Regions from separate parts of the Streptomyces sp. WZ-12 genome, predicted to be linked through region 2. Evidence: riboswitches for the same ligand, from Rfam matches in the RefSeq annotation. Region 2 holds a riboswitch; each other region holds the start of a gene.

Region 1 (4,037 bases), 5.8 Mb from region 2:
CGGCCATCGCCCCGCCCCGGCCTCGTGCAGCCCGGGCGACTTCGGCGGCCGCACCGGAGCCGACCTGGTCACCGCGGTCAAGGCCGCGACCACGGAGTGCGTCAACTCGCTCTTCTCGCTCACCGGCAAGGACGCGCACGACGTGTTCCGCGAGGAGCAGATGGTCACCCTCGCCAACGCCTTCAAGGACGGGGCGTCGTCGTACGCCGGCGACAACTCCACCAACGTGTGGCAAGTCGTGCTCTTCCTGCGCGCCGGCTACTACGTGCAGTACAACCACCCCTCCGACGTGGGCCCGTACGGCCAGAACCTGGCCGCGGCCACCCAGGGCGGGCTGGACGCCTTCTTCGCCAACTCCCACTCGGCGGACGTCTCTTCGGGGAACGGCGACGTGCTCGGTGAGGCCCTGGTCCTGTCCGACAGCGCCAACGAACAGGGCCGCTACCTGAGCGTCTACCAGCGGATGCTCAAGGGCTACAACAGCTCCTACGACGCCATCCCCAGCATGCTGGCGGCCGTCAACGACACCTACACCCCGCTCTGGCGCGGAAACTGGAACGAGGCGTACGTCAAGGCGGTGACGGCCGACCCGAGCATCGTCGACACGCTCAACTCCTTCGCGCTGGACCACCGCGACCTGCTGGGCACCGACAAGTCCTACCTGGACTCCAACGCCGGTATGAACGTGGGGCGTTACGTGGAACACCAGCCGCTCCAGGCCAAGGTCCGGCCGCTCATCAAGGGCCTGTTGGACGCCTCGAAGATCACCGGTCCGACGGCGTCCCTGTGGGTCACGGTCGCCAGCCAGGTCGACGCCTACGACAAGGCCGACTGCGCCTCCTACGGAGTGTGCGACCTGCCCGGCCAACTCACCAAGGCGGCACTCCCGATCACCCACCCCTGCGACCAGACGCACACCATCAAGGCGCAGGCCCTGACCGCCGCCGACCTCGACGCCGCCTGCACCAGTCTGCTGCGCCAGGACCCGTACTTCCACCAACTGGTGAGGGACAACGGCCCGATACCCGACCAACACGAGTCGACCGTCCAACTCGTCGTCTTCGGCAGCCGCAACGACTACCAGACCTACGCCGGGGCGATCTACGGCGTCGATACCAACAACGGCGGTATCACCCTGGTCGGCGACCCGACCAAAGCCGACAACCAGCCGATGTCGATCATGTACCAGAGGGACACCGACAACGGCTTCCCCGCCCGGATCTGGAACCTCAACCACGAGTACACCCACTACCTCGACGCCCGCGACGACATGAAGGGCGACTTCAACCAGCAGACCACGGTCCCGGACGTCTGGTGGATCGAGGGGCTCGCCGAGTACGTCTCGTACGGCTACCGGGGCGTCACCGACGACGAGGCGGTGCGCCAGGCCGGCCAACACGCCTACAAACTCAGCACGTTGTTCCAGACCACCTACGCCAACAGCAACGAGACCCGCACCTACCCGTGGGGCTACCTCGCGGTCCGCTACATGTTCGAGAAGCACCCGCAGGACGTCGCCACCATGCTGGGGCACTTCAGGACCGGCGACTACGCGGGCGGCTACGCCGTCTACAACCGCGACATCGGCACCCGTTACGACGCCGACTTCGACGCCTGGCTGACGGCCTGCGCGTCCGGCGGTTGCACCGCCAAACAGGCACGCTGACGATCGACGGCGACGCGCCCCGCTGACCGGGACCCGACCGCCCGTCGCGCCGTACCTCGTGACCGTCGCACCACCCTCCGCCCCCGCACCGGCCGCGCGCCGATGCGGGGGCGGAGGTGCGCGGGGCGCCAACGGCAGCCGGTTGGACCCCGGCAGGCGCAGGAGCGCCCTCGCATACACCGGCGTCCCAGCCGCCACGTCGCACAGCCGGCTCAAAAGTGCGCCCTCCCGTGCACACACGCGCCCCCTCTTTGCACGGATTGCGCAACTGCGCAAGATTGTCGAGGGGCGATTACCGGCCTACTGTTGCTGCCGCCGTGGTGCTCGGGAAGACCGGTGTGAGACCGGAGCGGCCCTCGCCACTGTGATCGGGAAGTCCTCGCGTCATCCCCGCCGGGAACGGCGGGTGCCACTGGGCAGCTCATTGCCCGGGAAGGCGGCCGCGCGGACATTGGACCCGTAAGCCAGGAGACCGGCCACGGCACCGCACAACGACCCATCCACGAGGTGCTGGAGAGGCTGCCTGATATGCCCCTGTTGCAAAATTCCCCCACGCCATCCACCACCGCATCCACCCTCCCGCAGCGCTGGCAGCGGCAGGACTGGATACGCACCGGTGTCCTGTTCGCGGTGATCGCCGCCATGCACCTGGTGGCCTTCGTCATCCTGGCCGCCATGGTGGCGCCGCACCACTACACCGTCGGCAAGCAGGTCTTCGGCGTCGGACTCGGCATCACCGCCTACACGTTGGGGATGCGGCACGCGTTCGACGCCGACCACATCGCCGCCATCGACAACACCACCCGCAAGCTGATGGCCGACGGCCAGCGCCCCGTCTCGGTGGGCTTCTGGTTCGCCATCGGCCACTCCACCATCGTGCTGGTCCTGGCGGGCCTGATCGCCGCCGGCGCGAAGGTCGCCGGTACCCTCGCGAACGACAACTCCGGTACCCGCGTCACCCTCGGTGCCATCAGCACCACCGTCTCCGGCGCCTTCCTCTACCTGATCGCCGCCCTCAACCTCGTCGCGCTGGCCGGGATTTACCGGGTATTCAAGGCCATGCGCGCCGGGCAGTTCGAGGAGCACGAGTTGGAGAAGCACCTCGCCAGCCGCGGCTTCATGAACCGCATCCTGGGCCGGCTGACCAGGTCCATCCGACGCCCCGGCCAGATGTATCCGGTCGGCGTGCTGTTCGGCCTCGGCTTCGACACCGCGACCGAGGTCACCCTGATGGTCATGGCCGGTTCCGGCGCCGCCGCAGGGCTGCCCTGGTACGCGATCCTCTGCCTGCCGCTGCTGTTCGCGGCCGGAATGAGCCTCTTCGACACGCTCGACGGCACCTTCATGAACTTCGCCTACCACTGGGCGTTCACCAACCCGGTGCGCAAGGTCTACTACAACCTCACCATCACCGGCCTGTCCATCGCCGTCGCCTTCCTCATCGGCACCATCGAGCTGGTCGGCGTGTTGCACGACAACCTCGGCTGGCGGGACGGGCTCACCGACTGGATCTCCTCCATCGACCTCAACAACGTCGGCTACCTCATCGTCGGACTGTTCGTCGTCGTCTGGGCCTGCGCCCTGACCTACTGGCGCCTGGCCAAGCTGGAACACCGCTGGGGCCAGAAGGCGGACGGGGCCGACAGGATCGGCGGAGCCGACGACCCGAACGAAGCCGCCCCGGCCAACGAGACCGGCTGACCGCCGGCGCGGCCCGCCTTGTCCCCGCCGGATCCTGTCCGGCGCCCGAGCCCGCACCCCCGGCCGCACGTCGCCGGCATCCCAACCCCTTCTACCAGTCGGCACGTTGACGACCATCGGAGCCCGTGACCGGGAAACGGTCACGGGCTCCGGCCTGTTCCGGGGCGCCCGGCGTGGCCTGCGTTCGCAGCAGACGCCGCCCGCGCCCTACTGCGTCCGCAGCAGATCAAGAGTCTGCGGACGGGCGACGACAGGCCGGACGTGACGCGGCACGGTGGTGACTGTCCGAGCGGCCGAACGACCGGCATCCGTTGAGGGGTTGAAACCACCGTGCACCCTGGAGAACACCGTGCGGACGCCGTCGGAACCGCCGTCCGGCGTCGGCTGCGGGGCGTGGCGATCGACATCGCCCCGGTCTTCGGATTCACCGTGAGCTTCGCCGTCACGCATCGGTTGGTGGTCGCGCTGGCACTGGCCGTGGCGGCCGCTGCCGGGATCTGCGCCTACCGGATCGCGCGTGCGGAATCCGTGCGGCGCGCGCTCGCCGCGCTCTGCCTGATCTGCGTCGGGGGTGTGCTCGCCGCCCGCACCGGCCAGGCAACGGACTTCTTCCTCCCCGGCCTGGTGCTGCACAGCGTGATGGCCTTGGTGACGCCGGCGCTGCTGCTGT
Region 2 (4,037 bases):
CAGCTCTCGGCCAGGTCTTCGGCGTCACGCTCGTGGTGACGGTGGGAATCGTGGGCCTGTTCACCGTCGGCATCGTGGGCACCTCCCGCAAGCCGGCCGCGCCCGGCGACGCGGCGGCCGCCACGGCACCGGGCGCGGGGGCGCGCGCCGGGGCGCTGGCGGCGTTCGCGCTCTGCGCGCTGGCGGTGGCGTACGGGATCTATCTGATCGTCGCCGCCTGACGGTTGGCCGGCCGCGGGCCGGCAGCAGTGGACGGGGCGCCCGGAGGGCGCGGCACCAGCCGCGGCCGCCGGGCGCCCCGTTGGCGTGCGATGCGGGCGACCACCGGGCTGTCGCGCCGCCGGTCGTCGCGAAGGCCCGTTCCGCAGGCCGGAGTTCGGGGCGGGCGGCGCGCGGGTGCGCGGGACGGGCGCGGTGGGATGGCGGGCGGGCGCCGGCGGCGGCCCTGTGGTCTTGGACACAGGGCGGGCGGTGGGGCTGCGTCGCAGGTCAAGGGCGAGTTGACGGGCGTGGCGGGGCGTGGTGGACTGCCGGGGCCAATCGGCGACAGCAGAGGAAGTCCGGTGCGAATCCGGCGCGGTCCCGCCACTGTCACCGGGGAGCGCTCCTCCAACGAGGGCCACGGCCCGTACGCCACGTACGGGCGGGAAGGCCGGGGGACGCGCCGATCCGGGAGCCAGGAGACTCTGGTCGCCGTCGCGTCGAGCCAGGGCGAGGACCCTGAGTGAGGACATACCACCATGCCCGGCTGCCCATCGAGAGCCTCATCGCCCGCTGCCGCAGGGCCCGTTCGGTGTCTGACGGCGGCCTGATCCGGTGCGCGGCGAACACGCGGCATACGCGTGCGGCGCGGCCCTCGGCTTCCTCGGTGATCTGATCGCGGCGGATCCGCGGCGCGGTCATCCGGTGGCCGCGTTCGGCCGGGCCGCGGGCGCCCTCGAACGTCGGCTGTGGCGCGACCACCGTGGTCACGGCGCGGCCCACGCCGTGGTGTGCGCGGGCGGCGCGGCCGCCGGCGCCGCGCTGTTGGAACGCGCCGTGCGCCACCACCCGGGCGCCCGGGCCGCGTTGACCGCGGCCGCGGTGTGGGCGGTGCTGGGCGGCACCTCGTTGGGCCGGGAGGCGCGCGCCGTGGGCGGCGCGCTGGACGTCGGCGATCTGGACGTGGCGCGGGAGCGGTTGCCGCATCTGTGCGGGCGCGACCCGCAGGCGTTGGACGGGCCGCAGCTGGCCCGTGCGGTGGTGGAGTCGGTCGCCGAGAACACCTCCGACGCGGTGGTGGGCGCCCTGGTGTGGGGCGCGCTGGGCGGGGTGCCCGGACTGGTGGCGTTCCGGGCGGTGAACACCCTGGACGCGATGGTGGGTCACAAGTCGCCGCGCTATTGGCGGTTCGGCTGGGCCGCGGCCCGGCTCGACGACGTCGCCGGCTGGCCCGGCTCCCGGCTGACCGCGGCGCTGACGGTCCTCGCCGGGCCGGACCGGCGCGGTGCGCTGCGGGCCTGGCGGGCGGACGGCGGGGCCCATCCGAGCCCCAACGCGGGCCCGGTGGAAGCCTCGTTCGCCGGTGCGCTGGGCATCCGGCTGGGCGGCACGCTGGCGTACGGCGGGCGGGTGGAGCACCGGCCGGTGCTCAACGGCGGGGCGCGGCCCCCGGAGGTCTCCGACGTGGAGCGGGCGGTGCGGCTCTCCCGGCGGGTGAGCGCGCTGGCGCTGGGCGTGACGGTGGCGGGACGGTTGGCGGCGGGTGCCGTGCGGCGCCGCCGGGTGAACGGGAACGGGAGGCTGTCCCGGTGAACGGGCGCGAGAAGACGGCCGGTGGGCTGCTGGTGGCCGGGACGACGTCCGACGCCGGCAAGAGCGTGGTGACGGCCGGCATCTGCCGCTGGTTGGCGCGGCGGGGCGTCAAGGTGGCGCCGTTCAAGGCGCAGAACATGTCGCTGAACTCGTTCGTGACCCGGGAGGGCGCGGAGATCGGCCGGGCGCAGGCGATGCAGGCGGCCGCGGCCCGGGTGGAGCCGACCGCGCTGATGAACCCGGTGCTGCTCAAGCCGGGCAGCGACCGCAGCAGCCAGGTGGTGCTGTTGGGGAAGCCGGTGGGCGAGTTGAGCGCGCGTGGCTACCACGACGGGCGGCAGGAGCAGTTGCTCGGGACCGTGACCGACTGCCTGGCAGAGCTGCGGCGCACCCATGACGCGGTGATCTGCGAGGGCGCTGGCAGCCCCGCCGAGATCAATCTGCGCCGCACCGACCTGGTCAACATGGGCCTGGCCCGGGCGGCGCGCATCCCGGTCGTGGTGGTCGGCGACATCGACCGCGGCGGGGTCTTCGCGTCGTTCTTCGGGACCACCGCGCTGCTGTCGGAGGAGGACCAGTCGCTGGTCGCCGGCTATCTCGTCAACAAGTTCCGCGGCGATGTGACGCTGTTGGAGCCGGGGTTGGAGATGCTGCGCGGCCTCACCGGGCGGGAGACCTACGGCGTGCTGCCGTTCGCCCACGGGCTCGGCATCGACGAGGAGGACGGCCTGCGCGTCTCGCTGCGCGGGGCCGTGCGGGAGTCGGTGGTGGCGCCGCCGGCGGGCGAGGACATCCTGCGGGTCGCGGTCTGCGCGGTGCCGCTGATGTCCAACTTCACCGACGTGGACGCGCTGGCCGCCGAACCGGGCGTGGTGGTGCGGTTCGTGGACCGGCCGGAGGAGCTCGTCGACGCGGACCTGGTGGTGCTGCCGGGGACCCGCGGCACGGTCCGGGCGCTGGCGTGGCTGCGCGAGCGCGGGCTGGCCGACGCGGTGGCCCGGCGGGCCGCCGAGGGCCGGCCGGTGCTGGGCGTCTGCGGCGGCTACCAGATGCTCGGCGAGCGCATCGAGGACGACGTCGAGTCGCGGGCCGGGGCGGTCGAGGGGCTGGGGCTGCTGCCGGTCCGGGTCCGCTTCGCGGTGGAGAAGACCCTCGCGCGGCCGTCCGGCGTGGCGCTGGGCGAGCCGGTGGAGGGCTACGAGATCCACCACGGCGTGGCCCAGGTCTCCGGCGGGGACGCGGCGTTCCTCTCCGACGGCCGGGGAAACGACCTGGACGGCTGCCGGGTGGGCGCCGTGTGGGGCACGCACTGGCACGGCTCCCTGGAGAGCGACGGTTTCCGGCGGGCGTTCCTGCGGGAGGTGGCGCGGGCGGCCGGCCGGCGCTTCGTGCCGGCGCCGGACACCCGCTTCGGCGCGCTGCGCGAGGAGCAGTTGGACCGGCTGGGCGACCTGATCGAGGAGCACGCGGACACCAAGGCGCTGCTGCGGCTGATCGAGGAAGGGGTGCCGGAGGGGCTGCCGTTCGTGCCTCCGGGGGCGCCATGAGCACGGGGCACGCGGGGCGGGAACGGCGGGGAACACTTCAGGAGCGCAGCCGGCGAGGCGGAGGACTTAAGGCATGACAACGACGCAGAACCCGACCCGGCAGTACCCGTTCACCGCCGTCGTCGGCATGGCCGACATGCGGCTGGGGCTCCTGCTGAACGCGATCTCGCCGGCCATCGGCGGGGTGTTGGTGCGGGGCGAGAAGGGCACCGCGAAGTCGACGATGGTGCGCGGACTGGCGGAGCTGATGCCGGCCGTGGACGTGGTCGCCGGCTGCCGGTTCTCCTGTGCGCCGGCCGCACCGGACCCGGGCTGTCCCGACGGGCCGCACGCCGCGGCCGTCGCCGACGCGCGGCCGACGCGGATGGTCGAGCTGCCGGTCGGCGCCTCCGAGGACCGCCTGGTCGGCGCGCTGGACATCGAGCGGGCGCTGTCGGAGGGCGTGAAGGCGTTCGAGCCGGGCCTGTTGGCGGACGCGCACCGCGGCGTGCTCTATGTCGACGAAGTCAACCTCTTGCATGACCACTTGGTGGACCTCCTCTTGGACGCCGCCGCCATGGGCGCCTCCTACGTGGAGCGGGAGGGCGTCTCCGTGCGGCACGCCGCGCGGTTCCTGCTCGTCGGGACGATGAACCCCGAAGAGGGCGAGCTGCGGCCGCAGTTGCTGGACCGGTTCGGGCTGACCGTGGAGGTCGC
Region 3 (4,037 bases), 1.9 Mb from region 2:
TCGGAGAGCACCGCGACCGTGCGGCCGGCGTCGAGATGGGCCGCGAGCCGCGCCGCCGCCGCCTCGTAGAACTCGTCCAGGGCGCCGCGGTAGCCGCCGGGGTGGTCGGTCGACTCGGTGGTGACCGGGTAGACCAGGGCCTCCTCGATGTGGTCCGGGCGGAGGTGCGGGGCGGCGATGGAGCGCGCGATGGAACGGCCGTGCCGGGCGCTGTGGTACGCCACCACATCGGCCTCGGCGATGACCTCCACCGCCCGCACGGTCATCAGGGACGGGTCGCCGGGGCCGAGGCCGACGCCGTAGAGGCGTCCGGTGGAGTGCCGCGGGGAGTGTGCGGCCGGCTGGTCCGGCGCACCGCTGGGGGACTGCTGCTCGCGCACGCTCACTCCTCCTCGCTCGCCAGGGCGTTGAGCGCCGCCGCGGCCATGGCGCTGCCGCCGCGCCGCCCGCGCACCACGATGTGCTCCAGCTTCGACGGGTGGCCGATCAGCGCGTCCTTGGACTCGGCCGCGCCGATGAAGCCGACCGGGATGCCGAGGACGGCGGCGGGGCGCGGCGCCCCCTCCTCGATCATTTCGAGGAACCGGAAGAGGGCGGTGGGGGCGTTGCCGAAGGCGACCACGGCGCCCTCCAGCCGGTCCCGCCACAGTTCGAGCGCGGCGGCGCTGCGGGTGGTGCCCATCCGGGCGGCCAGCTCCGGAACGGCCGGATCGCCGAGGGTGCACAGCACCTCGTTGTCCGCGGGCAGTCGCTTGCGGGTCACGCCGCTGGCCACCATGGTGGCGTCGCACAGGATCGGCGCACCGGCGCGCAGCGCGGCCCGGGCACTGGCCACGACGCCCGGGGTGAAGGCCAGGTCGCGGACGAGATCGACCATGCCGCAGGCGTGGATCATGCGGACCGTGACCCGGCTGACATCGGCGGGCAGTTCGGACAGGTCCGCCTCGGCGCGGATGGTGGCGAAGGACTGGCGGTAGATGGCCGCCCCGTCCTTTTCGTAGTCGAACGCGGTCACTTGAGCCTCGGGGTCGTGGGTTGAGGGGTGGAAGAGGGGTGTGGGGCGTCGGCGGGGGGTGCCAAGTCCCGTGTGCCAGGGGCCGGTTCGGCCCGTACGCAAGAAGCCGGACCTTGTGGTGTTTCACGTGAAACGGCGCTCGGTCGGGGCGTTTCACGTGAAACATCCGCCGGGGCCGTGGAGTTGGAGCGCACGGCGGTGGTGCGGTATCCGTCGGGCGTCGCCAGGACGTCGATCCAGGCGCCGTGCGGATGACCGCAGCGCCGTGCGCAGCCCGACCAGTGGACGGGCGGGCCGACGGGCGGGGCGGAGTCGCCCGCCGGGACGGGCCGGCCCGTGGCGAGGGCGGCCGACGCATCGCTCCGCACGTCCGTCAGGGACTTGGCGCAGCCGGGGAGGCCGGTGCAGGCGGTGACCCCGCGCCACGGCGAGGCCGGGTCGGTGACCAGACCGGCGGCGGCGAACTCGCCCAGCCGTCGGTCCGCCGCGCTCGCCGGCAGGCCGGGGACGACGATGCCGCGCCAGGGCGTGAGGCGCAGCGCGCCGGAGCCGTCCGCCGCGGCGACCTCGGCCAACAGCCGCCACTGGCCCGCGGTCAGCCGGCCGAGCGGCGCCAGGACCACCAGCGCGCGGCGGCCGCCCGGGCCCTCGACCGGGCCGGGGACGGCGGCATCGGCGTACGGCACCGCCGGCCGCGGGCCGGTCGCCGCCGCGTGGGCGGCGGGCTCGGCGGTGATGCCCGCGGCCCGCAGCGCACCCCGCACGTCGTGGACGGTGAGCGGGCGCGCGGCGGGGAGTTCGCGGACCCGCCAGGCGCCGCTGTCGCTCTCGGCCGCGGCGGCCAGGAAGGTCTCGGCGGCGATCAGCGCCGCCCGCGGGACGTCGTCCGCCGCGATCCGCAGCGCCGCCGGGTCCTCGCCGACGCGGAGCAGCGCCCCGTGCCCGGACGCCGCCCCCGGGGCGAACGCGGTGCCCGCCGGGGCCCGTCGGCCGGATTCTGCGAGCAAGGTCACATCGCCGCCGAGCCCCGCCACATCGCCCCGCCCGTCGTCGAGGACGAACAGGAAACGGCCCGAAAGGGCCGTCGCCGGCTCGCTCGCGCACAGCAGCGCATCCAGGCTCCGGGCCCACCACCGCACGTCGGAGGGGGTGTGGTGGTCCAGCCCGGCCAGCGGCGAGGCCAGCACGTTGCGGATCCGCTCATGACGGACCGACGGCAGCAGCCCGGCGTCGGTGAGGAGGGCGGCCAGGCGGCCGCCGCAGTCGTCGGGCAGGCCGCGGAGTTCGACGTTGCCGCGGGAGGTGAGCGAGAGGTGGCCGTCGCCGAGGAGTTCCGCGGCGTCCGCCAGCGCGCGGGCCTGGGATGCCGTCAAGTCCCCTGCGGGCAGCCGGACTCGGGCCAGTTCGCCGTCGGCGGCGGGATGCAGTCGCAGCGCTCCCGGGCAGGCGTCACCGCGGTCCCGTACGGGCGGTCCGGCCCGGTCGGGGCGTCGAGAGGGGGAGGGCGGCATGGCGGCGAGCATACCTACGCGTCGGATCCCGGAACCGGGGTGAGGGGGGCGTACGGGCGGCCCCTCCAGGCGGGCTCCCGCGGCTCGGCCGCAGCCCTTACTATGCAGGTCGGCGGGTCGGCTGACCCGCCGGACGCCAGCGACGGCGCCAAGGGAGGAAGCCCGGTGAGAATCCGGCGCGGTCCCGCCACTGTGAACCCGGCCACCGCCGGGTGAGCCAGGAACTCCCGCCGTCCATACGACCACCCGGGGCGTGGAATCCCCGAGGAAGGGCTGCGCCGTGATCCTGCTGTTGTCGACCTCCGACACCGATCTGCTCAGCGCCCGCGCGGCCACGGGTCCCGTGCCGTTCCGGCTCGCCAACCCCGCCCGCCTCGACGTCGCCGAGCTCCCCGGGCTCCTGGAGGGCACCGACCTCGTCGTGGTCCGCCTGCTCGGCGGCATCCGCGCCTGGGAGGACGGCCTGGACGTGCTGCTGGCCGCGGACCAGCACCGCCCGGTCGTCGTCCTCACCGGCGAACAGGCCCCCGACGCCCAGTTGATGGCGGCGTCCACGGTCCCGGTCGGCATCGCGGCCGAGGCGCACGCCTACCTCGCGCACGGCGGCCCGGCCAACCTCGACCAACTGGCCCGGTTCCTCAGCGACACCGTGCTGCTCACCGGCCACGGCTTCGAGCCGCCCGCGGCCGCGCCGTCCTGGGGCCCGCTGGAGCGCCCCGCCTCGGAGGCGACCGGCCCGACGGTGGCCGTGCTCTACTACCGCGCCCACCACATGAGCGGCAACACCCGCTTCGTCCACGACCTCTGCGACCGGATCGAGCGGGCCGGCAGCCGCCCGATGCCGCTCTTCGTCGCCTCGTTGCGCGCCCCCGAGCCGGAGTTGATCGAGGAGCTGCGCGCGGCCGACGCCATCGTCACCACCGTCCTGGCGGCCGGCGGCACCAAGCCCGCCGAGGCGTCCGCGGGCGGCGACGACGAGTCCTGGGACGCCGGCGCGCTGGCCGGCCTGGACGTGCCGATCCTCCAGGCGCTCTGCCTGACCGGGTCGCGGGCCGACTGGGAGGCGAACGACGAGGGGCTCTCGCCGCTCGACGCCGCCTCGCAGATCGCCGTGCCCGAGTTCGACGGGCGGCTGATCACCGTGCCGTTCTCGTTCAAGGAGATCGACGAGGACGGCCTCCCGGTCTACGTCGCCGACCCCGAACGGGCCGCCCGGGTCGCCGGGATCGCCGTCCGGCACGCCCGGTTGCGGCACATCCCGGCCGCCGAGAAGCGGCTGGCGCTGGTGCTGTCGGCGTACCCCACCAAGCACTCCCGGATCGGCAACGCGGTCGGCCTGGACACCCCGGCCAGCGCCGTCGAGCTGCTGCGCCGCCTCCGGGCCGAGGGCTACGACTTCGGCACCGAGCCGGTGCCCGGCCTGGCGTCCGGCGACGGCGACGAGTTGATCTACGCCCTCATCGAGGCCGGCGGCCACGACCAGGAGTGGCTGACCGAGGAGCAGTTGGCCC

Evidence for each region. Region 2 has a riboswitch for cobalamin ahead of PV796_RS28915 (cobalamin biosynthesis protein). Riboswitches for the same ligand answer to the same signal wherever they lie in the genome.
Region 1: linked by a shared signal. The riboswitch ahead of PV796_RS03640 (HoxN/HupN/NixA family nickel/cobalt transporter) and the one ahead of PV796_RS28915 (cobalamin biosynthesis protein) in region 2 are both predicted to bind cobalamin.
Region 3: linked by a shared signal. The riboswitch ahead of cobN (cobaltochelatase subunit CobN) and the one ahead of PV796_RS28915 (cobalamin biosynthesis protein) in region 2 are both predicted to bind cobalamin.

Annotation. Positions count from the first base shown of each region.
Region 1 covers NZ_CP118574.1:918,352-922,388, reverse strand. The annotation lists gene PV796_RS03645 (collagenase) at 1-1,666, shown strand, start outside; cobalamin riboswitch at 1,968-2,161, shown strand; gene PV796_RS03640 (HoxN/HupN/NixA family nickel/cobalt transporter) at 2,195-3,367, shown strand; gene PV796_RS03635 (DUF3159 domain-containing protein) at 3,761-4,037, shown strand, end outside.
Region 2 covers NZ_CP118574.1:6,683,483-6,687,519, reverse strand. The annotation lists gene PV796_RS28920 (hypothetical protein) at 1-221, shown strand, start outside; cobalamin riboswitch at 554-686, shown strand; gene PV796_RS28915 (cobalamin biosynthesis protein) at 817-1,794, shown strand; gene PV796_RS28910 (cobyric acid synthase) at 1,791-3,341, shown strand; gene PV796_RS28905 (putative cobaltochelatase) at 3,415-4,037, shown strand, end outside.
Region 3 covers NZ_CP118574.1:4,747,692-4,751,728, forward strand. The annotation lists gene PV796_RS20445 (precorrin-2 C(20)-methyltransferase) at 1-386, opposite strand, end outside; gene PV796_RS20450 (precorrin-8X methylmutase) at 383-1,015, opposite strand; gene cobG (precorrin-3B synthase) at 1,012-2,538, opposite strand; cobalamin riboswitch at 2,623-2,772, shown strand; gene cobN (cobaltochelatase subunit CobN) at 2,807-4,037, shown strand, end outside.